2 regions of the Paraburkholderia sp. EG286A genome follow, and region 2 is predicted to be linked to the other one. Evidence: riboswitches for the same ligand, from Rfam matches in the RefSeq annotation. Region 2 holds a riboswitch; the other holds the start of a gene.

Region 1 (11,583 bases), on a different contig from region 2:
GTTGCGGGCAGCGATAAGGACGACGAAGTGTCGTCACTGGATCGGCGAGGTTGCGTGCGTGCTGCGCGGCGACAGCGCGACATCGACGACATCGACGACATGCGAATGCCAGATGCCGCAGGTGGCCTTCACGGGCACCCAGGCGTACTTGCCGCGGACCTTGGCGAAGGCGCGCAGATGGATCAGCGTGTCGATGGACGGGACCGGCGTGAGCGTGTCGCTCGCGGCGGGCGCGGGCGTGGCATTGGCGGGCACTGGCTGCTCGATCGTCGCCGAGAGCGCGCGCCGATCGGGCACGAGCAGCGAATCGTAGCGCTGCGCCTTGTGCACCCACTGGTCGAGCGCGGCGACGCAATTGACGACGGCGTCCGGCACGCGAATGCGGCGCAGGTATGCGTAGTCTTCGGGTTGCGGCTGGATTTGCGCCTGAACGCGCAGACTGAGCCAGAATAGCGCGAGCAGGGCGCAGGCAAGGGTCGTGAACTTCATGATGACGTGGCCTGTGCAGCGGGGACGGGACGGCGGGGGAGCAGGGAGTATACATGCTGGGCGCATGCTCGCGCGCCGAGTCACTCAAACCGCTTGAGCTTGCGCCGTACGCTGCAAGGCAAAAAGCCCAGTCCGGAGACTGGGCTTTCTGTTTGATGCTTTGGTAGGCCGTACGGGATTCGAACCTGTGACCAACGGATTAAAAGTCCGCTGCTCTACCAGCTGAGCTAACGACCCAAAAGAGAAGCGGGATTATAGCGGCGCCGGGTCAACACGTCAACCTTTGCCGTCATAAAACCGATGGAAGCGCCCGGAGCACGCCGTGCCCCGGGCCTTCCCTGTATGCGAGAGGCGCATTTCGCGGCTTTGGCATTACACCAGCGCCACGTCACGCCAAAACCAGCCAGCAGCGCTTATTTGAGCTGTGCAAGCTTGCTCTGCGCCGTCTGGGCGACATCCGAATTGCCGTACTGCGAAACGACCTGCTCGAGCGTGCGTTTGGCCGCAGCCTTTTGCCCCTGCTCGATCTGGTTGTTCGCGATGGCCAGCAGCGCCTCTGGGGCGCGCGGATGCTGCGGGTATTTATTGACGACGTTCTGCCACGTCGCGGTCGACCCCTTGTAGTCCTTCAGCGCATAGAGCGCGTTGCCGAGCCAGTACTGCGCGGTCGGCTGGTAAGGACTCTGCGGGAACTTCGCGATGAAGCTGCGGAACGATGCCGCCGCGTTCTTGAAGTCGCCGTTGCGGAACTGCTGCGAAGCGGCGTTGAACGCGTCCATCTCGCCCGGCTGAACCGTGCCTTGCATGCCGTCCACGGTCTCCTGCTGCGGCTCGAACTTCTTGAGTCGCGTGTCGAGATCCGTGTAGTAGTCCTTCTGTTGCTTCTGCAGGGTCGCCAACTGGTTCGCCATATCCTCGTTCTGTCCGCGCAACGTCGCGACCTGCTGGTTGAGCTGGTCGAGGTGGTTGGACTGGTCGAGGATCGTGCGTTGAGCGGCGGACAGCTGGCTGGACAGGCTGTCCGTTTTCGCGCGCAGGTCGAGAATCGCCTGGCGCGCCTGATCGTCATCGAAGATACCCGCGTGGGCCGGCAGCGCCGCAAAGGCGACGCCAGCCACGCAGGCGGCTGCGGCTGCGCGCAGCGGGGAGAAACGGTGCGACATACGCCCCTTCATCCAATGCTCAATTACTGTTGATACACGAGGTCAGCACGGCGGTTCTGCGCCCACGATGCTTCGTCGTGGCCCGTTGCGACCGGCTTTTCCTTACCGAGGCTGACAGCTTCCATTTGCGAATCGGGCACGCCCATCAGCGAGAGGGCGCGACGGACCGCTTCAGCACGCTTTTGACCCAGCGCCAGGTTGTATTCGCTCGTGCCGCGCTCGTCGGTGTTGCCCTGGATCAGGACGTGACGTTCCGGGTGCGTCTTGAGGTACTGTGCGTGAGCTTGCAGCAGCGACTGGTAGTCGTCCTTGACGGCGTAGCTGTCGAAATCGAAGTACACGCTGCGCTTGGCGAGCGGGCTGTTCGGGTTGTTCAGCTCATCGACGTTCACCTGGGCGACCGCGTTCGGGTTCGGCTGGGTGTTCATCGCACCGGCGTTCGGGTTCGTTTCCTTGACACCCGACTTACACGCTGCCAGTGCACCGATCATCAATACGGCCAAGGCCAGGCGTACTTTCTTCGACATCATTTTTTCTCTCCTGAAGTGTTATTGCATAAAGGGACCCCAGGACGGCTCGCGTACGCTGCCGCCCTGAACGGACAGGATTTGCCGCGTACGACCGTCGGTCGATACTGCGGCCAGCACGCCACGGCCGTTCACCTGTGTGGCGTAAAGAATGTACTGACCGTTCGCCGCGAAGCTGGGCGATTCGTCATGTGTCGTGTCGGTGAGCGCCGTGGCGACACCGGACTGCAGATCTTGAATGTACAGCTTAAATCCGCCGCCCGTGCGTGAGATGTACGCCAGTTGCTTACCGTCCGGGCTGACCTTCGGGCTCGTGTTGTAGTTGCCCGTGAACGTCACACGCTGTGCCGCTCCGGCGCTTTCGCCCTGGGCCGGCATCTTGTAAATCTGAGGCTGGCCGCCGCGGTCGCTCGTGAAATAAATCCAGCGTCCGTCAGGAGAGTAGTTGGGTTCGGTGTCGATCGTCGTGCCTTGCGTGAGGCGGTGCAGGCCGGAGCCGTCGGCATTGACGGCGAAGATCTGCGTGTTGCCCGTGCGCGACAGTGCTACCGCGAGCGTGCGGCCGTCGGGAGACCAGGCCGGCGCCGAATTGTTGCCCTTCTGGTCCGAAATGATCACGCGGCGACCCGTCGGCAGGTCATGCACGTAGACGATCGGCTTCTTCTTTTCGAAAGATACGTAAGCGACCTTGGTGCCGTCGGGCGACCAGGACGGCGAGATGATCGGCTCGGGGCTCGACAGCGCGATGTGCGCGTCTTGTCCATCGGAGTCCGAAACCTGCAACTGGAAGCGGCCACCCGTCTTGATCACGTATGAAAGACGCGTGGCGAACACGCCGCGATCGCCGAGCAGCTTCTGATAGATGTAGTCGGCAACCTTGTGCGCGCTCATGCGCAGGCCGCTTGCCGGGCTCGTGAGCACGAGGCCGCCGAGGCTTTCGCCCTTCACGGTGTCGTAGAGCTTGAAACGCACTTCGTACTGGCCGTTGGCGAGCTTGTTCACGCTGCCCGCAACGAACGCATTGGCGCCCTTGGCCTTCCAGCTGCCGAGGTCGACGGAGTCGTTTTCCGAGATCGGTGCGCTGCCGGCGTCGATATTGGTGAATTTCCCGCTGCGTTGCAGGTCGGCGCGGACGATGGCCGCGACCTGCTCGGGCGAATTCGCTTCACCGGCAAAGTTAGCCGTGGCGATGGGGAACTGGGTAGAGCCCACGCCGGTGACGAGGACGTTGAGTTGTGCGTTCGCCGCTCCGCCCGCCGTGATCAGGCAGGACGCGACGAGGGTTCGCAGGCCAAGCTTCGTCATCAATGTCATGCTGTGATATTTCCTGAAAAAAGCAATTTTGTCATAACGCGCAACAGCAGACTGACCCGAAAACGTTCGAATCGTTCCTTTTTAGCCACTGTTGCGCGGCGGCTTTCCTCAACCTTTCTGCGCCTTGCGCTCGCCATTAACCTGCCGGGCGCAAGGTGATCTTGAAGCTCGAAGGCGCCTTGCCGTCGGTATCGACCGGCATCGGATCCGAGCGCTGGACCGCCCGCAACGCGGCGTCGTCCCACGACGAGTTGCCGCTGCTGCGCGAGATCGTTGCCGAAAGCAGCGTGCCGGTCGGCGAGCAACGCACCGCGATCTCCGTCTCGAGACCCGACGTTTCGCCCGACCACACGATGTTCGGACGCACGCGGCGGCGCACCTTGTCGGCGTAGCCCGGCGACGTCGCGTTGCCGCCCGAGCCGCTGCCCGTGCCGCTCTTCGCAAGACCATTGCCGCTCGTGCCTTCGCCGCCGCCCATCGAGCCTTGCATCTGCGCGATGCGGGCGCGGCGTTCCGCGTCGAGCTTCTTCGTCTGGGCGTCAGCTTGCGCCTTCGCCTTGGCCGCCTTCTCGGCATCGGCCTTCTTCTGCGCGTCGAGCTTCGCCTGCTTCTGCTGCTCTTCTTCCTGCTGCTGCTTCTTGAGCGCGTCCTGCTGCTGTTGCTGCTGCTTTTGCTTCTCCGCCGCGGCCTGCTGCTGTTCCTGCTGCTGCTTGAGCTTTTCCGCCTTCTGCTGCGCGGCGAGCTGCGCAGCCTGCTGGGCCGCGAGCTGCTGACGCTTCGCTTCGGCTTCCTGCTGGGCTTTCAGACGCTGCTGCTCGGCCAGTTGCGCCTCGCGCTGCGCTTCCTGCTGCTTACGCTTTTGCTGTTGCAGCGCAATGTCGGCTTCCTCGGTTTGCGGCGGGGCAGGGGCGACCGGCGCGGGCGGCGGCAGCGGCTTCGGTGTCGACAGGTCCGGCACCTCGGTCCACAGTTCCGCCTCTTCACCCGCCGGCGTGCTGTTCTGCCAGTGGATGCCGTGATAGAGGAACAGACCGAGCAGCACGTGCATGAGCACCGCGAGGGCGATAGCACGTCCCGTGCCACGCTCTCGCGGAGGCTGCAGCGGATACGAATCGTTCTTGCGGATCATTGCGATTTGACGAGCAGTCCGACACGTTTGACGCCATGCGACTTCAGGTCGGACATCACGTTCATCACCGTCTCGTATTTGACGGACTTGTCGGCGGCGATCACGACGGGCTGGTCGGGATGGCTCTGCTCGCGATCGGCGACGAAGCCGTTGAGATCGGCGCGCGACATGGTCTGCTGCTGAGTGGCGCCGGAGTCATCCTTGTAGCGTACGCTCAGATTGCCGTCGGGGCGAATATTGACCACGACGGGCGGCACCTGCTGCTGCTGCGACGCGCCGCCGACGGTCGGCAGGTTGACGATGGACGGCGCCACGAGCGGCGCGGTCACCATGAAGATCACGAGCAACACCAGCATCACGTCGATGTACGGCACGACGTTGATGTCGGCCATCGCACGGCGCGAGCGGCTGCCTCGCATGCTCGAACGGACTGAGCCTCCCATCTTCGACTCCTTGCTTCGTGAAGATTAGTGGGCCTGACGCTGCAGGATGTTCGAAAACTCTTCGATGAAGGTTTCGAAGCGGATCGCCAGACGGTCGATGTCGTGCGCGTAGCTGTTGTACGCGACCACCGCCGGAATGGCGGCGAACAGACCGATCGCGGTCGCCGTCAGCGCTTCGGCGATGCCGGGCGCGACGTTCGCGAGCGTGGCCTGCTGCACGTTCGCGAGACCGCGGAACGCGTTCATGATCCCCCAGACCGTGCCGAAAAGACCGATGTACGGGCTCACCGAGCCGACCGAAGCGAGGAACGAGAGGTTCGCCTCGAGCGCGTCCATTTCGCGCTGGAAGGCGGCGCGCATCGCGCGGCGGGCGCCGTCGAGCACGAGGCTCGGATCGTTCAGGCGCTTCTCTTTCGCCTTCAGGAATTCGCGCATGCCCGACTCAAAGATACGCTCGAGCGCGCCGATCGTGTGACGGTTGTTGGCTGCGCTCTGGTAGAGCGCCTGCAGGTCGCCGCCTGACCAGAAGTCGCGCTCGAAGCGCTCTGTCTGGGAGCGCGCCCGGCGGATCGCAAACCACTTGCGGAAGATGAAAGTCCAGGAAATCAGCGACATGAGCAGAAGAAGCCCCATCACCGCCTGTGCCAGTATGCTCGCATTAAGAACGAGAGAAATGATCGACAGATCTTGTGTAGTGTTCATATAGGTTCGTTGTGACGTCCCGAAAGGGGCGAGCGGCTGCAAGACAACGCAAGGCTTCCTGTAGGCGGTTGGGAAGCTCTCGCGCCGTCGCGGCCGAACCCTGCTTGGTCCTGCATTGACCGGCGCGAGTTCACTGGCGTCGTATCAACGGTAATTACTGCACTGCCGTTGACACGGCGTACAGGTCTTTCTGGGGTCCACGTTGCAAGGCTTCATGAACGGGGGCCGGAATGGGTGCGGGCCTCATGGCCGTGCTGTCGACGCAGGCGACACGAATGGTGCCCGTGGCGAGCAGCGTGTTCTCGTGCCACGCTTCCTGCATGAAGTCGACCGAGGCGCGGCCCAGCTTCTCGACGCGGCTTACGGTGGTGACGACGTCGTCGAGGCGCGCGGGCGAACGGTAGTCGAGCGCGGTGCTGCGCACGACGAAGAGCACGCCCGTTTCCTCGGCGAGCCGACGCTGATCGACGCCGCACGCGCGCAGCCATTCGGTGCGCGCGCGTTCGAAGAACTTCAGGTAATTCGCGTAAAACACGATGCCACCGGCGTCGGTGTCCTCGTAGTAGACGCGCACCGGCCACGTAAAGCCGCGCCCGGCCGGTGACGACGCCGCGTCCGGCTTGCTGGTGGAATTTTCCATGCCGCGCATTCTACCGGAACGCGAGGCCCCTACGTCTTTCGTACGACTGACGTAAGTATTAAATTTGTAAGGTAATTTTAGCCGCGGTGGACACTGGTGCCGGCGAACGTCTGGGCCACGGGCATCAGTTCGATCGTGTTGATGTTGACGTGCGCGGGGCGCGTGGCAATCCAGTAGATCGAATCGGCGATGTCCTCGGCCGTGAGCGGCTGCACGTCCTTGTAGACGCCGGCCGCCCGGGTGTCGTCGCCGCGAAAACGCACGTTCGAGAACTCGGTGCCGCCGCACAGGCCAGGCTCGATGTCGGTCACGCGCAGTGCCGTGCCCGCGAGGTCTGCGCGCAGGTTCAGGCTGAACTGGCGCACGAACGCCTTGGTCGCGCCATAGACGTTGCCGCCTGCATACGGCCAGCGGCCCGCCACCGAACCGAGGTTGAAAATATGGCCGCGGTTGCGCTCGACCATGCCGGGCAAAAACGCGTGAGTGACCTGCACGAGGCCCGTGCAGTTGGTGTCGATCATGGTTTCCCACTCGTCGAGGTCGGCCTTCTGCGCCGGCTCCACGCCGAGCGCGAGGCCGGCATTGTTGACCAGCACGTCGATGCCGGCGAACCCGGGCGGCAGCGCGCCGGGCGCGGCTTCGACCGCTGCGCGGTCGCGCACGTCGAGCTCGATGGGCAGGAGGGCGTCGCCGAGTTCGGCGGCGAGGGCGTCGAGGCGGTCCTTGCGGCGAGCGGTGGCGACGACGCGATGTCCGCCCTTCACGAAGGCGCGGGCGATGGCGGCGCCGAATCCTGCGGACGCGCCGGTGACGAAAACGATCATGGTGGCTCTCTAGTCGGTAGAAGGCGAGAAAAGGGGAGAGCCTACTTGCAATGCCGCATTGCGGCAAGAAAGGGACAGTACGCGCGCAGGCCGCATGACCGCGGGCGCCGCCCGGCGCGCCACCGGCCGCGGGGCGCCCGGGCGCACTGGGGGCGGGCGGTTGCCTATTCCCTGCCGTTCCAATAAACTAACGCGCTCAATCCCTGCGTGACTGGCGATAGGGTTCCGGAACGGCGGCATTGGCGGTAGCCATGCGCCCGTTATTGGGGACCCAAGGTGGAACGACCCACCGTGAAGCGCAGGGTGCCGTTTTGCCGTTCGCCTGGGCAGCCTGATTTCGCGCGCTTTCGTTTGCGCTGCGGAGGCTGTCCTGCCTCGCGTGTGCGGCACCCCCTTTCGCCACGTCAAGGCTGGCCTCTTCGCCAGCAGCGCCGCGTACCCGCTACGCGTTCCGCGCGAGACCCGGTCAACCTGAACACACTTAACGGAATCCGTATGTTTGACAGAGCCGAAAGCACCATCGCCAACGTCGATCCCGAACTCTTCAAGGCGATCGAACTCGAGAACCGCCGCCAGGAAGAGCACATCGAGCTCATCGCGTCGGAAAACTACACCTCGCCCGCGGTCATGGCCGCTCAGGGTTCGCAGCTCACCAACAAGTACGCCGAAGGCTACCCCGGTAAGCGCTATTACGGCGGCTGCGAAAACGTGGATATCGTCGAGCAGCTCGCGATCGACCGCGTGAAGCAGCTGTTCGGCGCCGAAGCCGCGAACGTTCAGCCGAACTCGGGCTCGCAGGCCAACCAGGGCGTGTTCTTCGCCGTGCTCAAGCCGGGCGACACCATCATGGGCATGAGCCTCGCCGAGGGCGGTCACCTCACGCACGGCATGGCGCTGAACATGAGCGGCAAGTGGTTCAACGTCGTGAGCTACGGCCTCGACGCCAAGGAAGACATCGACTACGAAGCGCTCGAAAAGCGCGCGCACGAAACCAAGCCGAAGCTGATCATCGCCGGTGCGTCGGCATTCGCGCTGCGTATCGACTTCGAGCGCATCGCCAAGGTTGCCAAAGCGGTCGGCGCGTACTTCATGGTCGACATGGCGCACTACGCGGGCCTGATCGCCGCGGGCGTCTACCCGAACCCGGTGCCGCACGCCGACTTCGTCACCACGACCACGCACAAGAGCCTGCGCGGCCCGCGCGGCGGCGTGATCCTGATGAAGGCGGAGTTCGAAAAGCAGATCAACTCGGCCATCTTCCCGGGCATCCAGGGCGGTCCGCTCATGCACGTCATTGCCGGCAAGGCTGTGGCGTTCAAGGAAGCGCTCTCGCCGGAATTCAAGACCTACCAGCAGCAAGTGGTCGACAACGCGCGCGTGCTGGCGGAAACGCTGGTCAAGCGCGGTCTGCGCATCGTCTCGGGCCGCACGGAAAGCCACGTGATGCTGGTGGACCTGCGCGCCAAGAACATCACCGGCAAGGCGGCGGAAGCCGTGCTCGGCACCGCGCACATCACGGTCAACAAGAACGCGATCCCGAACGACCCGGAAAAGCCGTTCGTGACGAGCGGTATCCGTCTCGGTTCGCCGGCCATGACGACGCGCGGCTTTGGCGTGAAGGAAGCCGAGCAGGTGGGCAACCTGATTGCCGACGTGCTCGACAATCCGGAAGACGCCGCGACGATCGAGCGCGTGAAGGCGCAGGTCGCCGAGCTGACGAAGCGTTTCCCGGTTTACCGCTAAGCCACGCGATAACCCATGCGCTGCCCCTTTTGCCGGCACGAAGACACGCAGGTCGTCGACTCGCGCGTGTCCGAAGACGGCGCCGCGATCCGGCGCCGCCGCCGCTGCCCGGCCTGCGACAAGCGTTTCACGACGTACGAGCGGGTCGAGCTGGCGATGCCTTCGATCGTCAAGAAGGATGGCAGCCGCACGGAATTCGACCGCCGCAAGATCATGGCGAGCATGCAACTGGCGCTGCGCAAGCGCCCGGTTGCGGCCGATGCGATCGACGCGGCGGTTGCCCGTATCGAGTATCAATTGCTCGGCAGCGGCGAGCGCGAAGTGCGCAGCGAGCGCCTTGGCGAGCTCGTCATGGGCGAATTGCGCGAACTCGACAAGGTCGCGTTCGTACGGTTTGCTTCGGTGTACCGACGCTTCGAGGACGTCTCCGAATTCGAAGACGTGATCGAGGAATTCCGCCGCGCGGGTGCCAACAACCCCGCGAAAAAGCGCTGAGCGCATTCGCATTTTTCTTCCTCCCCGCCAGGCCGCGGTCGTAACGCTTGCATTCTCGCGAGCCGACGCTGCGCGCACCAGCTAGCCGTTCGGCTAATTGTTTCGTTTCGCTTTCGTCCGTAGATTGATGGCAATCCGCTCGAACTAAGGATTGCTCATGAAGTCCGGAGGATTCACGCTCGTTGAGACGATGGTCGTCATCATCCTGCTGGCGGTCTGCGCAACGGTTTCCACGCCCGTATTCACCGCGTGGCGCGTACGCGATCAGGTCGACGCGCGCGCCAATGCCCTGCTCGGCACGCTTGCCTACGCACGCAACGAGGCCATACGGCGCAAGTCGCGCGTTACCGTTTGCCGCGTCGACGCCGCGCACACCTGCCTCGAGGCGGCCAAAGCGTGTCCGTCCGGTATTGCCGACTGGTCCTGCGGCTGGGCCGTCATGATCGAGCGCGCCGGAGCGTCTATCCCGTTGCGCATCCAGCCGGCGCTCGACGCGATTTCCGTGGCGTCGGGGCTCGCTGCCATCACGTTTTCGCCGCCGGCGGGGCAGACCATCGGCAGTTTGCGCAACTTCGAGATCGCCCCGCGGGCGCCGTCGGCGGCACAACGCGGCGCGGGCTGGCGGCGCTGCATACGCATCGCGCAGGGAGGCCGGGCACGCATCAGCGACGGCGCATGCACGGGGGCGCCATGAGCCGCGTGAGCGAGCGCGGCGCGCGCGGGTCGACGCTGCTGGAAGTCGCCATTGCGCTCGGCGTCATGGCGATGTGCGGGCTCGGCCTGATGAGCACGCAGCTTGGGCTGGTCCGGCACGCGCAACTGGCAGCGGCGCGCGAGCGCGCGGCCTTTGCCGCTGACGCCATGGCCGAAGCGGCGCACGTGGCGGGGGCAACGCCCGCAGCGACTGATCGATGGAAGGCGCTGGCGGCGAGCGTCGTGCCCGAAGGGCGGCTGACCCTGTCGAGCGCGGGCGGCGACGCATCGATCGCGTCCGTGAGTTGGTCGGCGACACTGCTCGGCGCAGCGTCGGGATCGACCGCGGTTTCGCGGGTTGCGCCGTGTCTCGATGCCACGTCGCCCGCCGGACGCGCCTGCGTCGCGCTGGCGTTTCTGCGATGAACAAGCGTTTCGCCCACGTGCGCCGGCAGGCCGGCCACACATTGCTCGAACTGACGATCGCCGTGGCGCTGGGCCTCGTGGTGACGCTTGGTGCGCTCTCGGTTTATCGCACGCAGCGCCAGGCCTATGCGCAGGCGAACGACGCCGCGCACATCCACGAGGCCGGCATGAACGCGTTGATGCTGATCGGCGAGCAGATCCAGATGGCCGGCTTTGTTGCCGCGGACGCACGCTCGCCACTCGCCGGCCCAGCGATCTTCGGCTGCGCGGCTGGGCGCCCGGTCGACGCCGATGTGGCGCTTGTCTGCAAGCCGCTGCCGAGCCGCTCCGATGGGTTGGCGGTGCGCTATCAAGGCGACAGTGCATCGACGTGGCCCACCGCAAACGGCCAGGTAACCGACTGCCTCGGGCAGGGGGTTGGCATGGCAAGCGTGGAAATCGTGAACCGCTATTACGCCGAGGTGGCGAGCCAGACGACTCGCGGGAGCGAGCTTTACTGCTCGGGCTCCGGCTACGTTGGCAAGCCGCAGCCGCTCGTCGAGGGCGTCGAGCGTTTGCGCCTGCGCTACTGGACAGCGGGCGCGGCGCAGGCGGTCGACGCTTCGGCGCTCGCGCGCGATCAGTGGGCGTCGGTCGTGGCGATCGATCTGTGCGTGCTGGTGCACGGGGCGGCCTTTGCGCGGCGCATGCGCCACGTCGATTGCGATGGTGTGCAGGCCGTCGGCGCGGATGGGCGTGCGCGACAGGCGTTCTGGCGGCACATCGTGCTGCGCAACGTTGTGCCGGGAGCGTCATGAGAACGCGCGTGGGCGGGAAGCGTCGCACACGCGCCGCGCGTCGGGGCGTGGCGCTCCCGGTCGTGCTGCTCGTCGTCGCGATGATGCTCGTGACCTCGGCGGCGTGGTTCGAGGCCGCGCTGCTCGCGCGGCGCAACGCGGATGCCGTCGCCGATCATCTGCAGTCCTTCCATGCTGCCGACGCCGCGCTCGTGTTGT
Region 2 (11,583 bases):
CATCTGGGCCTCGGGCTGATGCTCGGTCTCTATGTGCCACCTTACCTGGCAACGTGGTATCGCCAGGCCGCAACGATGCTGGGGGGCTGAAGCATGCGACTTGGTATGACACAGATCGAAGGCGCGATCCGGCTGTCGCACGCAGTGGGACAGATTCCAGCAGCCATCGTGGAGGTGAACGAAGCACGGTGGCGCGAAGTCGCTCACATGATGCACTCGCAGCAGGGCCGGCTCATCACGATGTGGGGCTGCGAAGCAACCGACGGGCTTTTTTCTGCAAACGCGGCGTACGAATGTGAAGACGGGATACTGTGGGTGCGTCTTGCGACGGAGCGTAGCCCACAGCCCGGTGGAAGCTTCCCTGATCTTGCCGCCATTTTTCCGTACGCGGCACGCATGCAGCGCGCAATCTTCGATCTGACCGGCCTGCGGGCTCGTGATGCGCAAGACACCCGCTCGTGGCTCAATCACGGCAACTGGCCCGCTGACTATTTCCCGTTGCAAAGACAGGCATCCGGCGTCGAGACGTTCGAGTCCAGCGAGGCGGATTACCCCTTCGTGCAGGTCGCGGGAGACGGCGTGCACGAAATCGCGGTCGGGCCGATCCACGCCGGCACCATCGAGCCGGGGCACTTCCGCTTCTCGGTCGTCGGGGAAAAGGTGCTGCGCCTTGAAGAGCGTCTAGGTTATGTGCACCGGGGAGTCGAGCGGCTCTTCGAACGAACGCCGGCCTCAGGTGGCTATCGGGTCGCGGCACGGATCGCAGGCGACTCGACAGTTGCGTTTACATGGGCATACTGCATGGCGCTTGAGCAGGCGTGCGGTGTCACGGTACCGAACCGCGCGCTGTATGTGCGCGCCCTCCTGCTGGAACGGGAGCGGGTTGCCAATCATCTGGGCGACCTTGGCGCGCTCGGCAACGATGCCGGGTTCGCCTTCGGACTCGCACAGTTCTCACGGCTCAAGGAGGACTGGACACGGATGAACGCGCACGCCTTTGGGCATCGCTATCTGATGGACCGGATCGTACCGGGTGGCGTGTCAGTCGACATCCGTCCGGAGACCGCGACGGCCCTGGTGAAGCAGTGCGATGCTATCGAGCGTGAAGCCCGCATTATGCGCAAGATCTACGAGGACCAGTCGGGATTGCAGGACCGGTTTGCTGGTGCCGGCCGGTTGACTGCCGACGTCGCTGGACATTTCGGCGTGCGCGGCATGGCCGCTCGCGCCAGCGGTCATACATTCGATTTGCGCGCGGCCATGCAACCCGCTCCGTACGACGATGTGGCCGTCAAGGCTGCGAGCGACGCGCGGGGCGACGTCGCGGCGCGCGTCGCCGTGCGATTTGCCGAAATCGACGAGTCCCTGCGGGTAATACGTGTACTGCTCACCAGCCTTCCTGCCGGATCCGTTGCCGTCGACGTGAAGCCGGTCACCGCACCGTCGCGCGGTACGGGCTGGGTGGAAGGGTGGCGCGGCGACGTGTTTGTCACGCTCGAGGTCGACGCCGGCGATGTGGTTTCGCGCTGCCATTGCCACGATCCATCGTGGCAGGGCTGGCCAGCACTCGAGCACGCGATCATCGGAAACATCGTTGCTGATTTTCCGTTGATCAACAAGTCGTTCAACCTGAACTACGCGGGGCACGATCTCTGATGTGGCAGCTTATCCGGCAATTCGCGCGCTCCGGCTTTCCGGACGAACCAGCACCGACAGTGGAAGATGCATGGCGACACGAGGAGCGAGAGATTCGTCGGGAAATACTCGATCTCCTCGGGCGCGCGCTATGCATCCGGCAGATTGACGCGGGCTCCTGTAACGGCTGCGAACTGGAGATCCACGCGCTCAGCAATCCTTACTACAACATCGAAGGTCTGGGGATCAGGTTCGTTGCGAGCCCCCGCCACGCGGACCTGCTGCTCGTAACCGGGCCCGTGACCTTGAACATGAAGGCGGCCGTGCTTGCGGCATATGAAGCAACGCCAGCCCCGAAACTCGTCGTAGCGGCAGGAGAATGCGCATGCACGGGCGGCATATTTTCCGGCAGCTATGCCGTATGCGGCCCGGTTTCGTCGGTCCTGCCGGTTGATGTGGCAATCCCCGGTTGTCCACCACCACCCATCGATTTGCTGCGGGGCATCCTGACGGCCTGCCGGGCACGTTAGCGTAATTCAGGAAGATCGACATCCAGGCGGGTATGCGCCGTGCCGTACCTCCACACACCGGGACGCGCTCAATGCATGATGACGATTTCGACGAATTGCGCGCGAGCCTCGCACTCGTGCGCCTGGCATGGCCTCAACTCGTCACGATGTTCGGCTTCCTGTTTGCCGTTCTGCTTCGCTACCCGACGTGGTTTGTTGCCCTGGCCGTTCTTGTTGTGACGGTTTCGATTTCGCACATCGCCATGAATGTCGCAAGGAATCCCGCCAGGTCGTTTGATTTCAAGGTGATCGACTGGCTCCTGGTCGGTTCCGGCTGGTCGGCCAGTCTGCTCTCGATGTACTGGCTGCGAATCGAGCGGACGCACCATCTGGAACCAGGTGCGCTTCTCGGCCTGGCGATCCAGACCACGCTGATTTCGAACCCCGAGTTCGGGACTGGATCCGCTGTCACGCAATGGCTGTGCTGTTTCAGTGCGCTGGCTGTGATGCTCGCCTGGGCCTTTAGCGGACGATACATTGACTGACCGTGGAGCGCCTGCAGCGAAGGCAGCAATGTTTGCGCCTCTGCAATGCTCACCCCAGCACCGGTGATCCCATGTCAAACGTCCGTTCCTGGGCCCAGCAGTCCAACGAAGATTCTGTCGTGCTGCCGTTTAAGTCCTCAACGGCAGCTTTCGGGCGGCTTCCGTGAATGAGTAAAGCCGGCCAATAACGAGTCATTCGCGCGCGCCATCGCCGAGACGTTCAGGTTTCGCTTGTTGCTCAGGAGCCGGTCACTCCAGTGAACAGTATTGATCGCGACCATAGGCAGGTCTCAATGCCCGCGCCGACCCTGCTCACGCAGCGTCACGTCTGGCATGCGTCTCCCGCGGCACCACCGCTTGCGCGTCGCCGGAAACTAGCGGTGCAATCGCGCCTGCGCGTTCAAGCGCGTGTTCGATAAATGTGCGCGTCTTTGCCGGCAGATGCTGACGGCGCGGATACACGAGCGACACATTCGGCTGCCAATCGTCGATCTTGTACGTCGACATAACGCGCCTCAGGTTGCCAATGGCGAAGTCGTCGGCGACGAGCGATTCGGGCAGTATCGCGACACCCATTCCAGCGATCGCGGCAAGCCGTACGAGTAGCGGGCTGTCGACCATGTATGACGGCTCGATCGCCACAGACTCCTCATTGCCCTCAGTGTCGACAAAATGCCATAAGGCAGAACCGCGCTGGTCCGCAGGGGTCGCCAGGCAGGCGTGCAGCGCCAGATGATCGGGATGGTGCGGTTCGTGGTGTGTCGTCAGGTAAAACGGCGCGGCGCATAGCACGAGGCGTTGACTCGCAAACGACAACTCCTTGACATCAGTATCCGCGGTCTCGCCGGGCGTCGACGGGTCCGCGACGAGCAGACCGACGTCATAGCCGTCTTCGACGAGTCGCGGCACACGCTCTGTGACCGTGAGCCGGATACGCACCTTCGGATATCGGCGCCGGTAGCTGTCGAGCAACTGCGTGAGGGACTGCGGCGACAGCGCACTCGTAACGACAACTCGCAGCGTGCCGCTGGGCTCGCGCCCGATGCCTGCCAGGGATCCTTCGAGGTGGTCGAGTTCTTCGAGCAGCGTGCGACAACCATCCACATAGCGCATGCCCGCCTCTGTGAGCGAAACCTTGCGTGTTGTGCGGTTGATGAGGCGTGTTTTCAGATGTGCTTCCAGCGAGGCGATCGACCGGGTAACCAGCGCGTTCGACACGTTCAGTTGCTGGGCAGCGTGCCTGAAACTTTGCGTTTCCGCAACGCGCAGGAAGATGCGCATTACATGGATCTGGTTCAAATGTGCGGTCCTCGCCCCGCGTGGTGAATCCACGCCTGGTTAGCCCCTGGGGGCAGTGACTCTACGTCGGAAGGTGCGCCGCCCGGGTTAACCGGCATTTCCTGCATTCCATCTGATGGTGTAAAGGAACTGGATTAGCATCCAAGAAATTACTCAAATAGCTTCCATTCTTGGCCGAATCCTAGGTCAAGAACCTCCCTCTTGGCGGATTTTTTTACTTAAATAATTTCCGTCCGTCACAGCTTTCAACCATATCACTTCCAGTGTGTTCGGCATTCCGAACACAATCGGAAGATAGCGGCTTTAGGCAAACCCAGCCAGCGGTCCCTTCTATCGAGGATAGCTGGCGAAAAGCCGAAAAAGAGCGCCAAATAGACCGAGGGCAGATCCCGTCCCAGAGGCAAACGAAATGAGCAACCCCTTCATTGAAGCGCTCCCCAGTCCCACAGGTCATGACTTCGATTTGCTGTTCTCAAACTATCTCGACGCATGGATGGCGAAAAACAGAAACGCGGCCGACGTCGCGCGTCCACTCCCGGAATGGATCGGAATGACCGGGATCGGCAAAAGCAATATGTATAGTAACGTGATATTCCTGCGCTGGCCGCTGGTCATCAACCGTACCAAGCGTGCGGCATAGGGCGCGGCGACCGCTAAAGACACCAGTTCTAACGTCGTGTTCGTCCGCCGACCTCGGGCCGTCGATTGTACTGGACTTATTTCAGAGGGCGCACGCAAGGTTCAGAGGAATCGACATACCAAAACGCTAGCTGCCCTGATAGCCCTGCAACGACGGCATTCATGTCATCTGGTTTTGGCCGAAAGCAAAGAAAAACTGAACAGTAGAAACGCTCAACTCGGTGGTGCCCCTCTTCGCAGAACAGAGGCGCTACACCGGGAATCAAGGATTTAATACTCTCCCGAAAACCAACATTCGGAATGGGGCTGGGGAGTTTTCCCTATCGGCGTACATACCGGAAGTCGGCGGTCCGTGATAACCCGCGCTTCTCACGGTAGCTCTACTTCGCTCCAACCGGCCTTCGGACCGTGCTAAAAGGCACCACAGTCCTAATGGCGTTGACCACCATCCAGGCGCACCGCGCGCAAGCTCATGACAGCGTTGCCTGCCGCTCAATCTCTACTATCTCCGGCCCGGCATATCAAAGCGCGCGTCAGTTTGTAGCGACTGCAGTATTCAGAACTGTATCTTATCCGTCGCTTCGACCGGTTGAATGCGGAGACGCTGGAGCAGCCCACCGACGCTGACGCCAGAAGAGTCTCCGATGGCAGGAACCAGCGCCTTTCCGGCAGATAAGGGCTACGCGCAAGGTCAACGGAAAGCGCTAAACTGCGGTCAGTCGCCCTGTTCTCCACTTACTTCGCGCGGCGACCCGCAGAACACGTACAACCCAGCTTATTGGGAGAGTTCCGCCATGTCTGCCGACCCTTTGCCCCATGCGCGCCTCGTCCAGATTCGCGCACTTCTAGGCGAATTGCGTGCGGAAGTAGATACCGCATATTGCGAAGTGCTCACCAATCCACCAGAAAAGTCGATTCGACGACGAGCTGTATATTCTGCGATCGAATATCTGCGGGCAGCGGACAGATGCCTTCGGGACGTCGCGTGGCAGCGCGGACTGCCCCGTGCGTTTCTAGACGAGCTTTCACGGAGAGATGTCGATCCACGGAAAACCGAGGATTCTCCGCTACACCAGCTTGCCCGCACGCACGACGCGTGGGACGTGGGTCTAGTTGAGGCGCTTTTTTCAGCGGCGCACGAATCCCACCTAAATGCCAACGATTTTGCGCCGGACGACCGCGTGTTGGAAGCACTTCAGCATATTCGGTCGGCGCGCGACCGGTTGTCCGCTCCTCGCAGCATTGCTGATCTGCATGTAACGAATATTGAGTTGCAATCCGGGTCAACCGTCGTCGCTTGGATGCACTCGAAAGCTAATCTGTTGCTTGCAACCTATACCGCGCCATCCTCGAAAGATCTGGTCATACTGAAAACTCACTAGGCGTGAGCGGCATGGACAAACACGACCATATGGCACACCCGGCCCGCAATCCGAGCTCGGCGATCATCCTAAACTCTCGCGGAGACCGCGCGGGAACTGACTGCATTGAACCGAACTGAGATTAGGATGGACGCGACTATCGAGGCAACTGCCGTGACTCCCGTCGAAGAGGTCTATTGTCCTCGATGTCTTTTCTGCAGGAATCCCTCGCAAAATCGCTCATTCATTGATGACCCGTGGTCGTGGCAAGCGCAGCGGTTTCATGCGCGCCAATCCGCGCCGGGTCCGGCCCGAAGAGCCCGCGGAATCGCTGAGATTGCGATTGTCTCATCCGAGGGCGAGCGCGGAGGTAATGACAAGAATAGCCGCCAGCGTCGCCGCTTTTCGGCTTTACGAATCACACGATCGGTATCCCGAGGCAACGCCGGACGCGGCGAGACATCAGTCGTGAGGCAGAAATCGAACCGCACGTTGGTCCTCGCAACTTTACGCACGATCCGATCCCTCGAGTTCCTATACATCATCAGGCGATAACGCCGCTTATCGCGGCCACGCTGCATACCCCGCCCCACCCTGACCGGCAAACCACGGCGACACAGGACGCGACCGACCGGTGGCCGCGACCGGACTGCCACGGCCGCCGGCCCGCCAGCTCCGCAGCCGTGGCGCCCGTTGTGCCGGACCGAACCGGTCGCGATCCCCGGGGGTGCGGTAAGATACGGCGTCTGCATGACTGGCGAAAAACGGATGGAGCACCATCGGGGAGCGTAAACGCAGCGCCGCCGTTCGCCTGGGCATCGTGATCGTCCTCTCTGGAGACCTCCCATGATCCATGCCCGTATCTCCGGTTTATGCCTGCCTTGCCCGCCCTGTGAACCGCGCTCACCGGCTCTCCCGCCCTCCGGATGCGTCTGCCCGCATGTGCCTGTTTCCGGACAGGCGGTGACCGGATTTGCGCAGCGGGAGGTTGCATGACGACCCTGCTTGATGGCCGGAAACTGGCCGCACTCCACGAATGCGAACTGTCTGAACGCGTCGCTGCGCTCAAGAAGAGAAACGGAGGCCAGACACCGGTACTGGCAACGATCCTCGTGGGTGATGACCCTTCGTCGGCAACCTATGTGCGCATGAAAGGCAATGCATGCCGCCGGGTCGGCATGGCCTCGCGCGCGATCACGCTGCCCTCCTCCGCGACCACCCAGGACGTCCTGTCAGCGATCGACCAGCTGAATGCGGATCCGGACGTCCACGGCATCCTGCTCCAGCATCCGGTGCCGGCACACGTTGACGAACGCGCCTGCTTCGACCGGATCGCTGTCGCGAAAGACGTCGATGGCGTGACCAGCCACGGCTTCGGGTTGATGGCGCTCGGCGAGCCCGCTTTCGGGTCTGCCACGCCAGCCGGCATCATGCGCCTGCTTTCTCACTACCGGATTGATGTGTCAGGCGGGCGCGCCGTTATCGTGGGGCGCAGCCCGATCCTCGGAAAGCCGATGGCCCTGATGTTGTCCAATGCCAACGCGACGGTGACGTTGTGCCACTCGAAAACCGTCAATCTTGAAGCGGAGATCCGGCGCGCGGAACTCATCGTTGGCGCGGTAGGCAAGCCCGGCTTCATTCCCGGTGGGTGGATCAGTGACGGGGCTGTTGTCATCGATGCCGGATACCACGTCGGCGGCATGGGGGACATTGACGCCGGCGGCCTGCTGGACCGATGTGCCGCCGTGACGCCCGTTCCGGGGGGCGTCGGCCCGATGACGATCTCGACGCTCATCTCACAGACGGTGACCGCAGCCGAGCGCGCGACGGGGAGCGCCTGAAGGGTCTCCGCTTCGGGGAGGCCGGGGCGACCGCCTGGGGGGCGGCTACGGCTCATCGCATCGGGCAGCTATCGGCCCATCAGCAGCCGCTCTCGATCATGGTAGTTCGACCATCTGAGAGACCGCTTCCCAGTGGTCAGCAGGCCTTCCGGAAGCGGCGCATCATGTCAGTGGTCGAGACCGCTCGCGACAGATTCCCTCTCTCCGCCAGAATTTCCCGCTCAGGCAAGCCCAGTAAGGTGAGTCCCTCGTTCGTTGTATTTCCGCGAAAGCATAGGTCGGCGGATGAGCGCGGGCAACTGTGAATGGAAGAGTTATTTCTTGAACAGCGCAATGGCTGCAGCCACGATCACCGAGACGAGCGCGACGATCCAAGCGATGCGGGCCTGCTTTACCGAGGCTGCGGCGGCATCCGCGGCGCGCTCAGACGCATCCGCAGAACGCCTAGCCTCCCGTGCTGAGTCTTCAGCAGCTGAGGCGGAAAGCTCGACTGCATCGACATTTCTGCGGGCAAGGTCGGCGACCTCTCTGGCGTCACGCCGTTGAAGATATGCTTTGGCCCGCTCAGCTCGCCTTCCTTGCATTTGGCCGTTGCCCACGACCGTTCGAAGGGCATCGATGCCGCCGTTGGCGGCAATCCACGCTTCGATCTCCGCATCGGTGTCGAACTCAGCCATAGACTGATAGCCCCTGTTCAGAATGCTGGTCGCCGTTTATCCCGGCCGATACGAGGAAGCAAGTTCGTCGGTCTCGTCGAGATACCGCATCCACCAAGCGTGTGCTTCCCACGCTACGTCTTTTTCGGGCCGACCGGCAAACGGCCCGCTCGCGATAAAGGAGTCAAGCTTGCGCTCGGGGACTACCATGCCCCCACGCGCATTACCTTGATCGATTACTACCAGCCCCCCGGCTGAGAGCTCGCTATCGTCAAAGTCCGCTCGATACCGTGTTCGTAGTTTTTCAAGAAGCGGTTTCTCTCGGCCTCGATGAATCCCCAAAAGATCATTGGCTCCGGGCGGGTTGCAGTCAGTTCGGACCACTTCTCGCGAATTGCCCGGCGCATCTCGGGTGACGATTCTGCGTCGACCTTATCGAGCACGTGGCCAACGGAGCGAAGCAGCCCGACGATGCCAAACCAGCTGACGCGGAAGGCCTCTGCCTGCAACGTGTCGCTGTGTTCTCTGATTGCGTGCCGTGTGTCTTGCAGTACGATCCGAGCGGCGCGTGTCATTTCCAAGTCCAGTGGGTTCGGATCTGCAATCCTAACTTGGAAAACAACCCGTCAGGTCACGTAAAATCGACCGGGTTCAAACAATCAAACCAAGGGGCCAGCATGGGTGCAGAAGATCTCGATCCGTTGGGCGCGAAGGCGCTCGCCGAAACCACCAAGATCGTGGCTGACAAAGCGATGACTGGCGTCGGCGCTTTTCTCGGAAAGGTCTGTATGCCAGTCGCCGAGGAATTCGGCCTCCTGCTTCAGGACAAAGTCAAAAGCTGGAGAGCGGCAAACGCCGTCAGGATTATTGAGAAAGCCAAAGCTAGGCTGGAACAAGAAGGCAGCACCGACCCCGTTCACGTTCACCCACGCCTTGCGGGCAAGATCATCGAAAAAAGCTCCTGGGTTGATGCAGACCATTTGCAGGACATGTGGGCCGGGCTCTTTGCGAGTTCATGCACGCCCAGCGGTACGGACGACAGCAACCTAACCTTCATCAATCTGCTAGACCAATTGACCGCAAGTGAGGCGAGGCTTGTCGAATTCGTCTGCAAGGGCGAACAAATCCATGTGTCCGAGCATCGCCTCGTGCTCGGCGACACGCAGAAGATGGTCCCACTTGACGGGCTACGTAAGGTCACGGGCATCGAGAGCGCCAGCGAGCTTGACATCGCACTCGACCATCTGCACGGAATGGGGCTCCTTGTACTGGGGAGTGGATTCAATTTCCACAGTACGCCCCCGGTTGCCAGCCTGACGCCTACCGCACTATGCCTCAACATGTTCGCTCGAACCCAAGGCTTTACGGGCGACCCGTACGACTTCTACGAGAAGTTGACGCCGCTTGCCACGGAAATCTCACCGCCGTCCTCAAGGCGCCTTTGAGATTGGAATGGCGCGCGGCTGCGGCAAATACCTCTCTAAAGCTGGCGATCTATGCGGCACGCATGAAATACCGTACTCGACCGAAATGGCTAGTCTGGCGCTGTCGTCGCGCGGACTCTGACCATCCCGAAAAACAACGGAGGGGATCATGACTGTCGACAAATGCGTCAACCTTGCTGGCGCCATCGCTGGCGTAGTCGGAACGATCCTCATGTATCGCGGTACGTTCGGCCTGCAGGCAGTATCCACTTGGACCAGCCAAGCGATGGCCGACGAGACAGCGCGGAGCAATCGACAGCGGTTGAGGCTTCAGCGCGGCGGTCTCATCTTGCTGACCGCAAGCTTCGCCCTTCAGATTGTGGCGCTCTTCACGTAAGAACTCAGATGTGGTCACGAATAACCACCAACTGTGAGATCGGCGATGGGGCGTGGCAAGGCTCAAGAGCGCGAATTTCGATTCTTCGAATCATTTCGGAACGACTTCCAGCTACCCGATGAGCAATTGGCCTACGGCGACAAGCTGGACTTCGTCATAGATGGACCACGCAGGGTCGGCATCAAGCTCACCGATCTACATCTTGTCGACCGCAAGAACCCTTGGTCGAGAACATGGAACATCGCATGCTTACGATCTTCTTCGATTCGAACATCTACGACCGCCTAGAAGGCGATGCCGACACAACCGCTTTGGTACTGACGCGCATAGAGGAAAAGCGCGTCGAGGTCCTAATGCCGCGTCAAGTAGCAAAAGAACTCCACAAGCGCCCTAAGGCCTTCCCGGCCTTGTTCCCTGTCACTCGCATCGGACACGCAGTTGCGCGAGCCGGCATCATGTGCGCCGGCGATATTATCGGGACTGGCGAAGTCTTTGACGAGCACAAGGGCGACTCCAAGCAAGCCGCTGACGCGTTCATCGTCGACGTTGCGGTGATAATCGCTAATTGGTGTGTGTCTGAAGACCTTCGGAGTCGGCGGCGGTTTCCGCAAGGCGATGACTGCATTCCATTGAGTTACGCGGAGTTTTGCGAGCGACTTCGCAACCTGCCGGCCGCATAACGAAAGATTGTCTTCAGGATCGTGAGGTACCAGCATCAACCTGACCCCAGGGAGCGACGGCCTCGTCGAGAAAGACGCGTGTCACCAGCTCCGGGAGCGTTTCGAACGTGCGCAGCAACATCGGCGTCACATCGATATCTTCGACCTTGAGGTCGTCAGTAGGATGAGCCAGCCGTTGCCCCGCAAAGTCGCACGTGATAATCCACGCCTCTCTTACTCGTTGAGCGTCAGGGAAGTCTTCCACAATCGACGCCGCCACCTTGGCGAATGGCGTACCGTCCTCCCGCTGGTAATTCTCAATCCCTATATCGCCGCGGCGCCGCTTTTCGACCGGCAGTAGTGCGGATGGTCTGCCGCCTACTTTCAGCCCCAGAAACTCGAGGAGCAACCGTGAATATATTGCCGCCATGCTGGAAACGGTCTGCGTGTAGGCAACGAGAATCGTGCTGTGAACCGGCTCGTCATTGCCCTCGACGCGAATCTCAATGCGGTCCAACGGATGATGCATTTTTTGGAGCGCAAGCGCGGTTAGGGCCGCCTGTACGCCTTGGACATAGAATGGGATGCGATTGACGCGCAAATCGAGGTGTCTGAGGC

The links. Region 2 has a riboswitch for ZMP and ZTP ahead of AB4Y35_RS28180 (tetrahydrofolate dehydrogenase/cyclohydrolase catalytic domain-containing protein). Riboswitches for the same ligand answer to the same signal wherever they lie in the genome.
Region 1: it holds a riboswitch for ZMP and ZTP, as region 2 does, so the genes downstream of both, glyA (serine hydroxymethyltransferase) here and AB4Y35_RS28180 (tetrahydrofolate dehydrogenase/cyclohydrolase catalytic domain-containing protein) in region 2, are expected to answer to the same signal.

What each region holds. Positions count from the first base shown of each region.
Region 1 is NZ_JBFRCB010000003.1:1,028,334-1,039,916, reverse strand. It holds gene AB4Y35_RS17555 (hypothetical protein) at 34-489, opposite strand; tRNA gene AB4Y35_RS17550 (tRNA-Lys) at 651-726, opposite strand; gene ybgF (tol-pal system protein YbgF) at 903-1,652, opposite strand; gene pal (peptidoglycan-associated lipoprotein Pal) at 1,676-2,182, opposite strand; gene tolB (Tol-Pal system beta propeller repeat protein TolB) at 2,201-3,493, opposite strand; gene tolA (cell envelope integrity protein TolA) at 3,630-4,622, opposite strand; gene tolR (protein TolR) at 4,619-5,065, opposite strand; gene tolQ (protein TolQ) at 5,090-5,767, opposite strand; gene ybgC (tol-pal system-associated acyl-CoA thioesterase) at 5,922-6,416, opposite strand; gene ydfG (bifunctional NADP-dependent 3-hydroxy acid dehydrogenase/3-hydroxypropionate dehydrogenase YdfG) at 6,485-7,231, opposite strand; ZMP/ZTP riboswitch at 7,429-7,566, shown strand; gene glyA (serine hydroxymethyltransferase) at 7,727-8,974, shown strand; gene nrdR (transcriptional regulator NrdR) at 8,990-9,469, shown strand; gene AB4Y35_RS17495 (GspH/FimT family pseudopilin) at 9,627-10,163, shown strand; gene AB4Y35_RS17490 (hypothetical protein) at 10,160-10,588, shown strand; gene AB4Y35_RS17485 (PilW family protein) at 10,585-11,385, shown strand; gene AB4Y35_RS17480 (hypothetical protein) at 11,382-11,583, shown strand, end outside.
Region 2 is NZ_JBFRCB010000006.1:259,892-271,474, forward strand. It holds gene AB4Y35_RS28145 (hydrogenase 4 subunit F) at 1-90, shown strand, start outside; gene AB4Y35_RS28150 (NADH-quinone oxidoreductase subunit C) at 94-1,656, shown strand; gene AB4Y35_RS28155 (NADH-quinone oxidoreductase subunit B family protein) at 1,656-2,165, shown strand; gene AB4Y35_RS28160 (hypothetical protein) at 2,237-2,689, shown strand; gene AB4Y35_RS28165 (LysR substrate-binding domain-containing protein) at 3,002-3,988, opposite strand; gene AB4Y35_RS28170 (hypothetical protein) at 4,398-4,628, shown strand; gene AB4Y35_RS28175 (hypothetical protein) at 5,422-6,009, shown strand; ZMP/ZTP riboswitch at 6,729-6,812, shown strand; gene AB4Y35_RS28180 (tetrahydrofolate dehydrogenase/cyclohydrolase catalytic domain-containing protein) at 6,981-7,829, shown strand; gene AB4Y35_RS28185 (hypothetical protein) at 8,144-8,506, opposite strand; gene AB4Y35_RS28190 (hypothetical protein) at 8,725-9,060, opposite strand; gene AB4Y35_RS28195 (Abi-alpha family protein) at 9,163-9,930, shown strand; gene AB4Y35_RS28200 (hypothetical protein) at 10,079-10,306, shown strand; gene AB4Y35_RS28205 (hypothetical protein) at 10,552-10,986, shown strand; gene AB4Y35_RS28210 (hypothetical protein) at 11,000-11,583, opposite strand, start outside.